Regions from separate parts of the Streptomyces sp. NPDC037203 genome, predicted to be linked through region 1. Evidence: riboswitches for the same ligand, from Rfam matches in the RefSeq annotation. Region 1 holds a riboswitch; the other holds the start of a gene.
What was found. A riboswitch is a leader RNA that binds a small molecule or an ion and turns the genes downstream of it on or off. The one in region 1 is predicted to bind glycine.

Region 1 (6,874 bases):
GACGTCCTGGAGGTGCAGGAGGGGCCCACCGTGGCCAGGGTCGGCCGCTCCGAGCTGCTGGCCGCCGCGGACATCGGGGAGGCCGAGCTGGCGGAGTGGGAGTCGTATGGACTCCTGGTGCCGCTGGCGGACGGTACGTACGACGCGGAGGCGGTCACCGTGGCCTCCCTCGTCGCCGAACTGGGTCGCTTCGGTATCGAGCCCCGCCATCTGCGGGTGATGAAGGCGGCCGCCGACCGGGAGGCCGGGCTGGTGGAGCAGGTGGTGGCCCCGCTCAAGCGCCACCGCAACCCGCAGACCAGAGTGCTCGCCGAAGCCCGGACGAAGGAGCTGGCGGCGCTCACCATGAAACTGCACGCGGCCCTCGTGAAAACCGCCCTCGGGGTGCGTCTTCCCTGATCCGCGGGCGGCCCGCAGGGGACCGGTTCGGCCGGCGCTCGCGGCCCCGACTACCCAAACGTCCGGGGCACGGCCTAGGGTTGCTGTGTGAACGAGCTCGATGTCGTAGGTGTCCGGGTCGAAATGCCCTCCAACCAACCGATCGTGCTCCTGCGCGAAGTGGGAGGCGACCGTTACCTCCCCATCTGGATCGGGCCGGGGGAGGCGACGGCGATCGCCTTCGCCCAGCAGGGCATGGCCCCGGCCAGACCGCTGACCCACGACCTGTTCAAGGACGTGCTGGAGGCCGTCGGCCAGGAGCTGACCGAAGTCCGCATCACCGACCTGCGGGAAGGGGTCTTCTACGCGGAGCTGGTCTTCGCCTCCGGAGTCGAGGTCAGCGCCCGTCCGTCCGACGCCATAGCGCTGGCCCTGCGCACCGGCACGCCGATCTACGGCAGCGACACGGTGCTGGACGACGCGGGGATCGCCATCCCGGACGAGCAGGAGGACGAGGTGGAGAAGTTCCGCGAGTTCCTCGACCAGATCTCGCCCGAGGACTTCGGCACCAGCAGCCAGTGAGGCCGTCGGTGCGTCCGGGTGGCGTACAGGTGCCCTGGCCTGCGCGGCCGGGGCATCCGGGGGACGGCCCGTCGTCCGGCGCGGCCCGGTTCCGGCGGCAATTGCCACCGGCGATTGAGAGCGTCCTACGGGTCCCCGCGAGGGCATTCGGCTAGCCTTTCCCCGCGGTGGGACACGGGAAACCACTCCTTGGGTGATTATCACTCGGCGTGCCGAGTGTGGCGATCGTTGACGCACCCCTGGTGACTGCCTACCGTCGAGAAGGCAGGTCGAGGACGGAGGTCGGCGTGAGAACCAGCGGCGACGGTACGGCTGGGGGTGCTCCCGTGCGCGGTTTCGGGGAGAGCGGTCCGTACCCGGTTCACAGCAGCGCGGTGGATCACGCTCCGCAACGGCCGACGGCGGTGCCGGACGGCGAAGGGGCGGCGTCCATGACGTCCGAGGAGATCGGCTACCGGGGGCCCACGGCCTGTGCGGCGGCCGGCATCACGTATCGACAGCTCGACTACTGGGCGCGTACGGGCCTGGTCGAGCCGAGTGTGCGGCCCGCGTACGGGTCGGGAACCCAGCGGCTGTACAGCTTCCGGGACGTCGTCGTCCTGAAGATCGTCAAGCGGTTCCTGGACACCGGGGTCTCGCTCCAGAACATCCGTTCCGCCGTGCAGCATCTCAGGGAGCGCGGTTTCTGCGACCTGGAGCGCATGACGCTCATGAGTGACGGCGCGACCGTCTACGAGTGCACGTCGCCGGACGAGGTGCACGCGCTCCTCCAGGGGGGCCAGGGCATCTTCGGGATCGCGGTCGGCGTGGTGTGGCGGGACGTGGAGAACGCCCTGTCCCAGCTGCACGGCGAGCGCGTCGACACGGGCGAGACGCTGGTCGGGCACAACCCGGCGGACGAACTGGCGCGCCGCCGCAACCGGGCGGTCTGAACCTGCTGCCGGGCCGGAGGGCCGCCGGGCGCCCGCGGATTGTCAGTGCCGTGGTGCAGCATCGGAGATGTGAGAAACGCGCCCACGATCCTGCATCTCGACATGGATGCCTTCTACGCCTCGGTGGAGCAGGCATCCAAGCCGAGCCTGCGCGGGAAAGCGGTCGTGGTGGGCGGTCTCGGACCGCGCGGGGTGGTGGCCACGGCGTCGTACGAGGCGCGGGCCTTCGGGGTCCACTCGGCGATGCCCATGGCCCAGGCCCGCCGGCTCGCGCCCCACGCGGCGTACCTGGTGCCGCGCTTCAGCCTGTACCGAGCGGTCAGCGAGCAGGTGATGACGCTGCTGCGGGCGCTGTCGCCGCTGGTGGAACCGCTGAGCCTGGACGAGGCGTTCGTGGACCTGGCGGCCTCGGGTGCGGCGACGGACGCGGAGTCGGCACGGCGGACGGGAGAGCGGCTGCGTGCGGACATCAGCGCCGTCACCGGGCTCACCGGGTCGGTGGGGCTCGCCGCGTCCAAGATGCTCGCCAAGATCGCCTCCGAACAAGCCAAGCCGGACGGTCTGGTCCTCATCGAGCCGGGCACCGAGCGGGCGCTGCTGGGCCCGCTGCCGGTGCGGACCCTGCCGGGGGTGGGGCCGGCCACCGGTGACCATCTGCGGCGCGCCGGGATCACCACGGTCGGGGAGCTGGCCGAGGCGGGCGAGGACGAACTCGTACGACTGCTCGGCAAGGCCCACGGCGGGGCGCTGTACGCCATGGCGCTGGCGCACGACGAGCGGCCGGTGGTGGCCGAGCGGGAGGCCAAGTCCGTGTCGGTCGAGGACACGTACGACGTGGACATCCACGACCGGCCGCGGATCGGCCTCGAAGTGCGGCGGCTGGCGGACCGGTGCGTGCGGCGGCTGCGCGAGGCGGGACTGTCCGGGCGGACGATCGTACTGAAGGTGCGGCGGTACGACTTCTCGACGCTGACCCGCTCCGAGACGCTGCGGGGACCCACGGACGATCCGGCGGTGGTGCGGGAGGCCGCCGAGCGGTTGCTGGACTCGGTGGACACGACGGGCGGGGTGCGCCTGCTCGGTGTCGGCGTCTCCGGGCTCGCCGACTACACCCAGGAGGACCTGTTCGCCCAGGCCTCCTCTCGGGCGGAGCCGGCACCGGAGGAGGCCGCGGCCGAGCCGGTCGGCGTGCCCCGTGAGCCGGTGCTGCCGCACTGGCGGGCCGGCCAGGACGTCCGGCACGCCGAGCACGGACACGGATGGGTGCAGGGCAGCGGGGTGGGCCGGGTGACGGTGCGCTTCGAGACCCCGCAGTCCCCACCGGGACGGATACGCACCTTCCTCGTCACCGACCCCGCGCTGCAGCCCGCGGACCCCCTGCCCCTGGTCCTCCCGCCGCCCACACCCTCAGCCGTCCCCGGCCTTCCGGCCACGCCGTGACCGCGGGCTCTACGTCTCCTCCGAGCCCGCCAGTCTGCCGAAGGTGTGGTCCGGGGCGGGGTCCGGGGTCACGTCGAGGCCGTAGTGGTGGTAGAGCTGGAGTTCCTGTTCGGGGGAGAGGTGGCGGCCGACCCCGAAGTCGGGGGCGTCCTTGATCAGGGAGCGGTCGAAGGGGACGTGGAGGGTGCCCTCGACGAGTTCGCTGGGTTCCAGGGGGACGAAGGCGTCGCGGGAGAACAGGCCGGTGCGTATGGCCGCCCACTCGGGGACACCGGTGGCGTCGTCCAGATACACCTCGTCAATGGTGCCGATCTTGGTGCCACTGCGGTCGAACGCCTTGCGGCCGATCAGGTTCCGAGGATCGATGTCGCTCTGCACGGTCCCTCTCCCTCCAATTGGTCGCAACTCATCCGTAAGCACTACGAAAGAGCACATTCACTGCGGCGGCCACTTGAGAATCGGGCTGTTGACCTCGCTGGTAGGCTGATTGCGGCTGCTGACCCCGTGCGGGAGAGTCCTCCGATCCATCTCGGAGGCGCCGAAGGAGCAAATCCTCCCCGGAATCTCTCAGGCTCACGTACCGCACGGACGAGGTCACTCTGGAAAGCAGGGCGGGTGTCGACGGCTTCCGCTCTCACCGACGGTGAAAGCCGGCGCCGCGAGGTGCCCGGTGAAGCTCTCAGGTTGACATGACAGAGGGGGAGGCCGTCCGGGCACCCGCGCCGTGGTGCCCTTCGAAGGTCGTCAGACCAGGAGGCCTCCGCCATGACCGCCCATCGCATTCCGCTCTTCGAGCTCGAAGCGGGCATTTCCTTCGAACAGCGCCACATCGGGCCCGACCAGGAGGCGCGGGCCAAGATGCTCGCGCAGGTCGGCTACGGCTCCCTGGACGAGCTGACCGCCGCCGCGGTCCCGGATGTGATCAAGAACGCCGACGCCCTCGACCTGCCGGGCGCCCGCACCGAGGCCGAGGTACTGGCCGAGCTGCGCACGCTCGCCGACCGCAACCAGGTCCTCGGCTCCATGATCGGCCTGGGGTACTACGGCACCTTCACGCCGCCGGTCATCCTGCGCAACGTCCTGGAGAATCCGGCCTGGTACACGGCGTACACGCCCTACCAGCCGGAGATCTCCCAGGGCCGCCTGGAGGCCCTGCTGAACTTCCAGACCATGGTCGCCGACCTCACCGGTCTGCCCACCTCCGGCGCCTCCCTCCTGGACGAGGGCACGGCCGCCGCCGAGGCGATGGCCCTGTCCCGGCGCATGGGCAAGAACAAGAAGGGCCTCTTCCTGGTCGACGCGGACGCCCTGCCGCAGACCATCGCCGTCATCCAGACCCGCGCCGAGCCGACCGGCGTCGAGGTCGTCGTCGCCGACCTGAGCGCGGGCATCCCGGCCGACGTCGCCGCCCGTGACATCAACGGCGTGCTCGTCCAGTACCCCGGCGCCTCCGGTGCCGTACGCGACATCAAGCCGGTGATCGAGCAGGCGCACGAGCTGGGCGCCCTCGTCACCGTCGCCGCCGATCTCCTCGCCCTCACCCTGCTGACCTCGCCGGGCGAGCTGGGCGCCGACATCGCCATCGGCACAACCCAGCGCTTCGGCGTCCCGATGGGCTTCGGCGGCCCGCACGCCGGCTACATGGCGGTGCACGAGAAGTTCGCCCGCAGCCTGCCCGGCCGCCTGGTCGGCGTGTCCGTCGACGCCGACGGCAACAAGGCGTACCGGCTGGCCCTGCAGACCCGCGAGCAGCACATCCGCCGCGAGAAGGCCACCAGCAACATCTGCACCGCGCAGGTGCTGCTCGCCGTCATGGCCGGCATGTACGCCGTCTACCACGGCCCCGAGGGCCTGAAGACCATCGCCCGGCGCACCCACCGCTACGCGACGCTCCTCGCCGAGGGCCTGCGGGCCGGCGGCGTCGAGATCGCGCACGGCGCGTTCTTCGACACCGTCACCGCGCGCGTGCCCGGCAAGGCCGCCGAGATCGTCGCCGCCGCCCGTGACAAGGGCGTCAACCTGCGCCTGGTCGACGCCGACCACGTCTCCGCTGCCTGCGACGAGACCACCACGCGGGCCCATCTGGAGAGCGTCTGGTCCGCCTTCGGCGTCGAGGCCGACCTGGAGGCGCTGGACGCGGCCGCCGGTGACGCGCTGCCCGAGGCGCTGCTGCGCGGCGACGACTTCCTCGCCCACCCGGTCTTCCACCAGCACCGCTCCGAGACCTCGATGCTGCGCTACCTGCGCAAGCTGTCCGACCGCGACTACGCGCTCGACCGCGGCATGATCCCGCTGGGCTCCTGCACCATGAAGCTCAACGCGACCACCGAGATGGAGCCCGTCACCTGGCCCGAGTTCGGCGCGCTGCACCCCTTCGCGCCCGCCGAGCAGGCCGCCGGCTTCCTCACGCTCATCCACGAGCTGGAGGACCGCCTCGCCGAGGTCACCGGCTACGACAAGGTCTCCCTCCAGCCGAACGCCGGCTCCCAGGGTGAGCTGGCCGGTCTGCTGGCGGTGCGCGGCTACCACCGCGCCAACGGCGACGAGCAGCGCACCGTCTGCCTCATCCCGTCCTCCGCGCACGGCACCAACGCCGCCAGCGCCGTGATGGCCGGCATGAAGGTCGTCGTCGTCAAGACGTCCGACGACGGCGAGATCGACGTCGAGGACCTGCGGGCCAAGATCGAGCAGCACCGCGACCAGCTGTCCGTGCTGATGATCACCTACCCGTCCACGCACGGTGTGTTCGAGGAGCACGTCGCCGACATCTGCGCCCGTGTGCACGAGGTCGGCGGCCAGGTGTACGTCGACGGCGCCAACCTGAACGCCCTGGTCGGCCTCGCCAAGCCGGGCCACTTCGGCGGCGACGTCTCGCACCTGAACCTGCACAAGACCTTCTGCATCCCGCACGGCGGCGGCGGCCCCGGCGTCGGCCCGGTCGCGGTGCGCTCGCACCTCGCGCCGTACCTGCCCAACCACCCGCTCCAGCCGGCGGCCGGCCCGGAGACGGGCGTCGGCCCGGTCTCGGCGGCGCCGTGGGGCTCGGCGGGCATCCTGCCGATCTCCTGGGCGTACGTCCGGCTGATGGGCGGCGAGGGCCTCAAGCGGGCCACCCAGGTGGCCGTGCTCTCCGCGAACTACATCGCCAAGCGCCTGGAGCCGCACTTCCCGGTGCTCTACACCGGCCCCGGCGGCCTGGTCGCGCACGAGTGCATCATCGACCTGCGCCCGCTGACCAAGGCGACCGGCGTCAGCGTGGACGACGTGGCCAAGCGCCTGATCGACTACGGCTTCCACGCCCCGACCATGTCGTTCCCGGTGGCCGGCACGCTGATGATCGAGCCGACCGAGTCGGAGGACATCACCGAGCTGGACCGGTTCTGCGACGCGATGATCGCCATCCGCGCGGAGATCGAGAAGGTCGGCTCCGGCGTGTGGCCGGCCGAGGACAACCCGCTGCACAACGCCCCGCACACCGCCGCCGCGCTCGGCGGCGAGTGGACGCACGCCTACAGCCGCGAGGAGGCCGTCTTCCCCGCCGG
Region 2 (6,874 bases), on a different contig from region 1:
GGAGCTGGGGTCCGGGGCGGCCGGCGGGGGCGGGGGCGTGGGCCTCGCGGTCGTAGAACGGGCGGGCGTTGGCGCGCATCCACATCACGACCGGGTCGTGGTCGTCGGTCAGCGCGACCGTGGACACGGGCAGGCCCTCGGGGACCGCGGTGACCGAGCTCTGCATCATCGCGCGCACCGAGTCGACCGCGGCGGGCGAGCTCTCGTACAGGTCCAGGCCGATGGCGAGGTACGGCGCACCGAGCGCGGGCTGGACCCAGGCCCGGCGCAGGGAGCGCAGGGCGGGGGTGCGGTGGGCGTGCTGGGTGAGCAGGGCGTAGAACTGCGGGATCTCGATGCCGGGTTCGGACAGCCGGAGGGGTCCGGCGGGCTGGCGGTCCAGGCCGGTGGCGATGCGGCGCAGGTCCAGCCAGGGGATGCCGACGCCGCCGCCGGGGGCGTGCGGGTTGAGCCAGAGGCCGTAGTGGTCGGGGTAGAGGGTGCGGGCGACGTCCAGGCCGTCGGTCACCTCGTACGAGCGGTTCCAGCCACTGGCGGACAGTTCCTGGGCGGAGGTGACACAGGGCGCGTAATGGCAGCCGTCGACCTCCATGTCTCCGTACTGCGCGTCCGGGGAACCGGCCTGGCCGTGCCAGAGCAGCATCCAGATCTGGCCGGCGGCGGGGGTGGCGAGGGCGCGGAGAAGGGCCTCGTAGGCGTCGTAGCGTCCGGGCGTGACGTGGCGGAGCGTGTGTTCGACGCTTCCGCTGTGGGTGGCGCTCACCTGGTCATGCCCTTCTTCTCCATCGTGCCCCGCGTGTGCAGACAGCTTATGCGCCGACGGGCACGGGGCCCGTTGTCCGTTCGCCCCGGCCGGGGCTAGCGAACGTAGAAGGGCCGGACGCTTGACTTCAGCCATTCGGCCACCGGGTCGTCCGTCACGTCCAGCAGGACCAGGTTGACCGGCCAGGCGGTGGGGACCCGCGCGAGGGCGCGGCCCAGGGCTTCCAGGGGCAGGGCGCGGAAGTCGCCTTCCCACTGGGAGAGTTCCACGCCGACGAACATGACCGGGTCGGCGTTCTCGATGGCGGCCAGGCAGCGGCGGGCGGTGAGGACCACGCCGGTGGCGGCGAACTCGGCGGAGGCGGCGGAGAGGAAGTCGACCGGGTCGACCTGCCAGTCGGGCTCGAAGAGGCGGACGCGGCCGCCGCCGGCGGGGCCGTCCAGCGGGGTGCGCCCGGCACGGCACAGCTCGGCGACGGCCTCGGGGGGCAGCGGGATGCCGACCGTGCCGCCGGGGTTGACCGCGATGCCGGCCTGCGGGGGCAGACCGCGGGCGAACTCCACGGCCGGGGCGATGGTGTACGACATGTGGGAGCCGACCGCCTGGCGGAACTGCTCCTCGGAGCTGAACACCGGGACGTACGCCTGGCCCTCGATCTCCAGCGTGGGCAGGTCCAGCGGGCCGCTGCCCGGTCCGCCGCCGGACGGCAGCGGCACCCAGACGAAGCTGCGGCCGAGGACCTCGACGATCCGGCCGCCCGCCGCGGGTATGCCGAGGGAGGCCGAGAGCACCTCCTCCAACTCGTTGCCGGGCCAACCGCCGTGCGGGTGGGGGTGCGCCTGTGCCGGGAAGTCCGCGGGAAAGTCCGCCGGGAAGTCCATCTGCCTACCGCCTGCTGGAAACCACTGGTGACCATGAAGGCTAACGGGTACCGGTGACAGAGCCGTACTCCGTGAACACGATCCGCTGTACCGCGTCGGCCGCGGCCCGGTCCAGCAGCACCGCCGAGCCGCAGCCCGCGGGCACCTCGCCCCGCTTGAGGGCGCCGAGCAGCCGGGCGGTCGTACGCCGGTGGCGTTCGAAGGCGCGGCGGGAGACGGTCCGGCCGCGCCGGTGCTGGCCCGCGCGGGCCGTCTCCGCGGGCACGTCCAGCAGGAGCAGGTGCAGGGTGGCGCCGGAGCGGCGGGCGGCGCGGGCCAGCCAGGGGCGCACCCAGGGCTGCGTCCCGCAGTCGTGCACCACCAGCCCCTGGTCCGTGCGCAGGGCGCGGCGCAGGGCCCAGTAGTGCGCGGCGCGCACCAGGGGGCGGTAGAAGGCGTACGGCAGCGGGCGGGGCAGGCGGGCGGCGAAGCGGGCGCGGGTGTCCTGGGAGTCGAGGCGGCGGGTGGCGACCGCGCGGCGCATCAGCGTGGACTTGCCGCTGCCGGGCAGCCCGGTGACCACCACGATGTCGCGGGGGCCGAAGCGGAGGGTGCCGGGGCGCCGGGGCGGCCGGCCGCGCAGATCCAGCACGCCGGGCGCGGGGCGGGCGTGCTCGCGGCGCGCGGGGCTGCCCGGCGCCGGGATGCCGGTCGCGTACGCCATGGTCCTGTCCACCGTGATCGTCCTCCCCTTGTGGTGCGTAATATTCATGCCCAGTGGAAGTAAAGGGAAGGTAATGTCCGGTGTGCCAAGGGGAGGTGCGCGTTCCGCCACGGTTCGGTTACGGATGCGGCCCCTGACGGGCGGGGGCCCGACGTGCAATGATGTGGCCGCCAACTGCATACCGGCCGTTTGAATCCGCGCGGGAGAGTCCCCAGCAGGCTTCGCTGGGGCGCCGAAGGAGCAAGTCCCTCCCTTGAATCTCTCAGGCCCCGTTACCGCGCGGGCGAGGCACATCTGAAAAGCGGGCCGCCGCGACGGCGGCCCCACCCAAGGTGCAAGCCGTGGTCGCCCCCGTGGCGGTTCCGGCGAACCTCTCAGGTTCCGATGACAGATGGGGAGGAACGTTCCTCGCCCCATCCCTGTTGCCCTGGGAGACGACCGACCGATGAGCAGTACCGAACTCCGACACACCGCGCTGGACGCCGTGCACCGCTCGCTCGGTGCGACGATGACCGACTTCGCGGGCTGGGACATGCCGCTGCGCTACGGCTCCGAGCGCGACGAGCACGTGGCCGTGCGGACCAAGGCGGGTCTGTTCGACCTCTCCCACATGGGCGAGATCACCGTCACCGGCCCCGAGGCCGCCGCCTTCCTGAACGCGGCCCTGGTCGGCAACATCGCCTCCATCGGCGTCGGCCGCGCCCGCTACACGATGATCGTGCGGGCCGACGGCGGCATCCTGGACGACCTGATCGTCTACCGGCTCGCCGAGTCCGAGTACCTGGTCGTGGCCAACGCCTCCAACGCCCAGGTGGTCCTGGACGCGCTGGCCGAGCGCTCCGGCGGCTTCGACGCCGAGGTCCGCGACGACCGGGACGCCTACGCGCTCCTCGCCGTCCAGGGCCCGGCCTCCCCCGGCATCCTGAAGTCCCTCACCGACGCCGACCTGGACGGTCTGAAGTACTACGCCGGCCTGCCCGGCACCGTCGCCGGCGTCCCCGCGCTGATCGCCCGCACCGGCTACACCGGCGAGGACGGCTTCGAGCTGTTCGTGAAGCCCGAGCACGCGGTCGAGCTGTGGCAGGCGCTGACCAAGGCCGGCGAGGGCGCCGGCCTGGTGCCCTGCGGACTGTCCTGCCGGGACACGCTGCGCCTGGAGGCGGGCATGCCGCTGTACGGGCACGAGCTGACCACCTCGCTGACCCCCTTCGACGCCGGGCTCGGCCGTGTGGTCAAGTTCGACAAGGAGGGCGACTTCGTGGGGCGCGCGGCGCTCGCCGAGGCCGCCGAGCGCGCCGCGCAGAACCCCCCGCGGGTCCTGGTCGGCCTGATCGCCGAGGGTCGTCGGGTGCCGCGCGCCGGGTACCCGGTGGTCGCGGACGGCAAGGTGGTCGGCGAGGTCACCTCCGGCGCCCCCTCCCCCACCCTGGGCAAGCCGATCGCCATGGCCTACGTGGACGCCGCGCACGCCGCGCCCGGTACCGAGGGCGTCGGCGTGGACATCCGCGGCAGCCACGAGCCCTACCAGGTCGTGGCGCTGCCGTTCTACAAGCGCCAGAAGTAGACAGCGAGCCCCCTTGCGCCCCGCCCCGCCGGGCGGTGGCGTGACCCTGCGCACATTCGCCCGCCCACCGGCGGTGACCGCGCTCCCCCCGTCATCAGCACTCCCGCGCGTACAGGAGAATTCAGGACATGAGCAACCCCCAGCAGCTGCGCTACAGCAAGGAGCACGAGTGGCTGTCGGCCGCCGACGACGGCGTCTCGACGGTCGGCATCACCGAGTTCGCGGCCAACGCGCTCGGCGATGTGGTCTACGCCCAGCTCCCCGAGGTCGGCTCCACCGTCGAGGCGGGCGGGACCTGCGGTGAGCTGGAGTCCACCAAGTCGGTCTCCGACCTGTACTCCCCGGTCACCGGCGAGGTCACCGCGGTCAACGAGAACGTCGTCGACGACCCGTCGCTGGTGAATTCCGAGCCCTTCGAAGGCGGCTGGCTGTTCAAGGTACGCGTCACGGAGGAGCCGGGCGACCTGCTCTCCGCCGCCGAGTACGACGCCCACATCGCCGGCTGAGGAGTCGTAGCCGTATGACTGTCCTGAACACGCCCCTGCACGAGCTGGACCCGGAGATCGCCGCCGCGGTCGACGCCGAGCTGCTCCGCCAGCAGTCCACGCTCGAGATGATCGCGTCCGAGAACTTCGCGCCGCTCGCGGTGATGGAGGCCCAGGGCTCGGTCCTCACCAACAAGTACGCCGAGGGCTACCCCGGCCGCCGCTACTACGGCGGCTGCGAGCACGTCGACGTGGCCGAGCAGATCGCCATCGACCGGATCAAGGAGCTGTTCGGCGCCGAGTACGCCAATGTGCAGCCCCACTCCGGCGCCTCCGCCAACCAGGCGGCCCTGTTCGCGCTGGCCCAGCCCGGCGACACCATCCTGGGCCTGGACCTGGCGCACGGCGGCCACCTGACCCACGGCATGCGGCTGAACTTCTCCGGCAAGCAGTTCGACGTGGTCGCCTACCACGTGGACGAGGAGAGCGGCCTGGTCGACATGGCCGAGGTCGAGCGGCTCGCCAAGGAGCACCGCCCCAAGGTGATCATCGCGGGCTGGTCGGCGTACCCGCGCCGGCTCGACTTCGCGGAGTTCCGCCGGATCGCCGACGAGGTCGAGGCGTACCTGTGGGTCGACATGGCGCACTTCGCCGGCCTGGTCGCCGCCGGTCTGCACCCGAACCCGGTCGAGTACGCGGACGTGGTCACCTCCACGACGCACAAGACCCTGGGCGGCCCGCGCGGCGGCATCATCCTGGCGAAGCAGGAGTTCGCGAAGAAGCTGAACTCCTCCGTCTTTCCGGGCTTCCAGGGCGGCCCCCTGGAGCACGTGATCGCGGCGAAGGCGGTGTCCTTCAAGGTCGCGGCCTCCGAGGAGTTCAAGGAGCGCCAGCGCCGTACGGTGGACGGTGCCCGCATCCTCGCCGAGCGCCTGACGGCCGACGACGCGCGCGCGGCCGGGGTCGACGTGCTGTCCGGCGGCACGGACGTGCACCTGATCCTGGTCGACCTGCGCGCCTCCGAGCTGGACGGCCGGCAGGCCGAGGACCGGCTGCACGAGGTCGGCATCACGGTCAACCGCAACGCCATCCCGAACGACCCGCGCCCCCCGATGGTCACCTCGGGCCTGCGGATCGGCACGCCCGCGCTGGCCACCCGCGGCTTCACGGCCGAGGACTTCGCCGAGGTCGCGGACGTGATCGCCGAGGCGCTCAAGCCGTCGTACGACGCGGAGTCGCTCAAGGCTCGGGTCAAGGCCCTGGCCGACAAGCACCCGCTGTACCCGGCCCTGTCCAAGTGATTCCCCGGTGGGGCACCCACCGCCGGGTGCCCCACCACTGCCCCAAGGAGTGACCGTGGCCATCTCGGTCTTCGACCTGTTCTCGATCGGCATCGGCCCGTCCAGCTCCCACACGGTCGGCCCGATGCGCGCGGCGCGCATGTTCGCGCACCGGCTGCGCAACGAGGAACTGCTGGCCTCGGTCGCCTCCCTGCGCTGCGAGCTGTACGGCTCGCTGGGCGCGACCGGACACGGCCACGGCACCCCCAAGGCGGTGCTGCTCGGCCTGGAAGGCGATTCCCCGCGCACGGTCGACGTGGAAACCGCCGACGACAAGGTGGAGTCGATCAAGCGCTCGGGGCGCCTGTCGCTCCTCGGCGAGCACGAGATCGCCTTCTCCTTCGACGACGACCTGGTCCTGCACCGCCGCAAGGCCCTGCCGTACCACGCCAACGGCATGACGATATGGGCGTACGACGCCTCGGGCGCGGAGCTGCTGACCAAGACGTACTACTCGGTCGGCGGCGGCTTCGTGGTGGACGAGGACGCGGTCGGCGCGGACCGGATCGTGCTGGACGACACGGTCCTGAAGTACCCCTTCCGCACGGGCGACGAGCTGCTGCGCCTGACGAAGGAGACCGGCCTGTCGATCTCCTCCCTGATGCTGGAGAACGAGCGGGCCTGGCGCACCGAGGACGAGATCCGCGCCGGCCTGCTGGAGATCTGGCGGGTGATGCGGGGGTGCGTGCAGCGCGGTCTGACCCGTGAGGGCATCCTGCCGGGCGGCCTCAAGGTCCGCCGCCGCGCGGCCGTCTCCGCGCGCCAACTGCGCGCCGAGGGCGAGCCGTTGGCGCGTGCGATGGAGTGGATCACGCTCTACGCGATGGCGGTGAACGAGGAGAACGCGGCCGGCGGCCGGGTGGTGACCGCCCCGACGAACGGCGCGGCCGGCATCATCCCCGCGGTGCTGCACTACTACATCAACTTCGTGCCGGGCGCGGACGAGGACGGCGTGGTCCGCTTCCTGCTGGCCGCGGGCGCGATCGGCATGCTGTTCAAGGAGAACGCCTCCATCTCCGGCGCCGAGGTCGGCTGCCAGGGCGAGGTCGGCTCCGCGTGCTCCATGGCCGCCGGCGCCCTCGCCGAGGTCCTGGGCGGCACCCCCGAACAGGTGGAGAACGCCGCCGAGATCGGCATG

Region 2: another riboswitch for glycine. It lies ahead of gcvT (glycine cleavage system aminomethyltransferase GcvT); the one in region 1 lies ahead of gcvP (aminomethyl-transferring glycine dehydrogenase).

What each region holds. Positions count from the first base shown of each region.
Region 1 is NZ_JBVJUC010000003.1:7,216-14,089, forward strand. It holds gene ftsR (transcriptional regulator FtsR) at 1-399, shown strand, start outside; gene ACZ7EC_RS09215 (bifunctional nuclease family protein) at 487-960, shown strand; gene ACZ7EC_RS09220 (MerR family transcriptional regulator) at 1,248-1,892, shown strand; gene ACZ7EC_RS09225 (DNA polymerase IV) at 1,962-3,332, shown strand; gene ACZ7EC_RS09230 (PRC-barrel domain-containing protein) at 3,342-3,710, opposite strand; glycine riboswitch at 3,830-3,925, shown strand; gene gcvP (aminomethyl-transferring glycine dehydrogenase) at 4,098-6,874, shown strand, end outside.
Region 2 is NZ_JBVJUC010000008.1:295,509-302,382, reverse strand. It holds gene ACZ7EC_RS23060 (enhanced serine sensitivity protein SseB C-terminal domain-containing protein) at 1-763, opposite strand, end outside; gene ACZ7EC_RS23055 (enhanced serine sensitivity protein SseB) at 859-1,644, opposite strand; gene ACZ7EC_RS23050 (AAA family ATPase) at 1,685-2,359, opposite strand; glycine riboswitch at 2,538-2,635, shown strand; glycine riboswitch at 2,636-2,748, shown strand; gene gcvT (glycine cleavage system aminomethyltransferase GcvT) at 2,793-3,911, shown strand; gene gcvH (glycine cleavage system protein GcvH) at 4,040-4,417, shown strand; gene glyA (serine hydroxymethyltransferase) at 4,432-5,697, shown strand; gene ACZ7EC_RS23030 (L-serine ammonia-lyase) at 5,753-6,874, shown strand, end outside.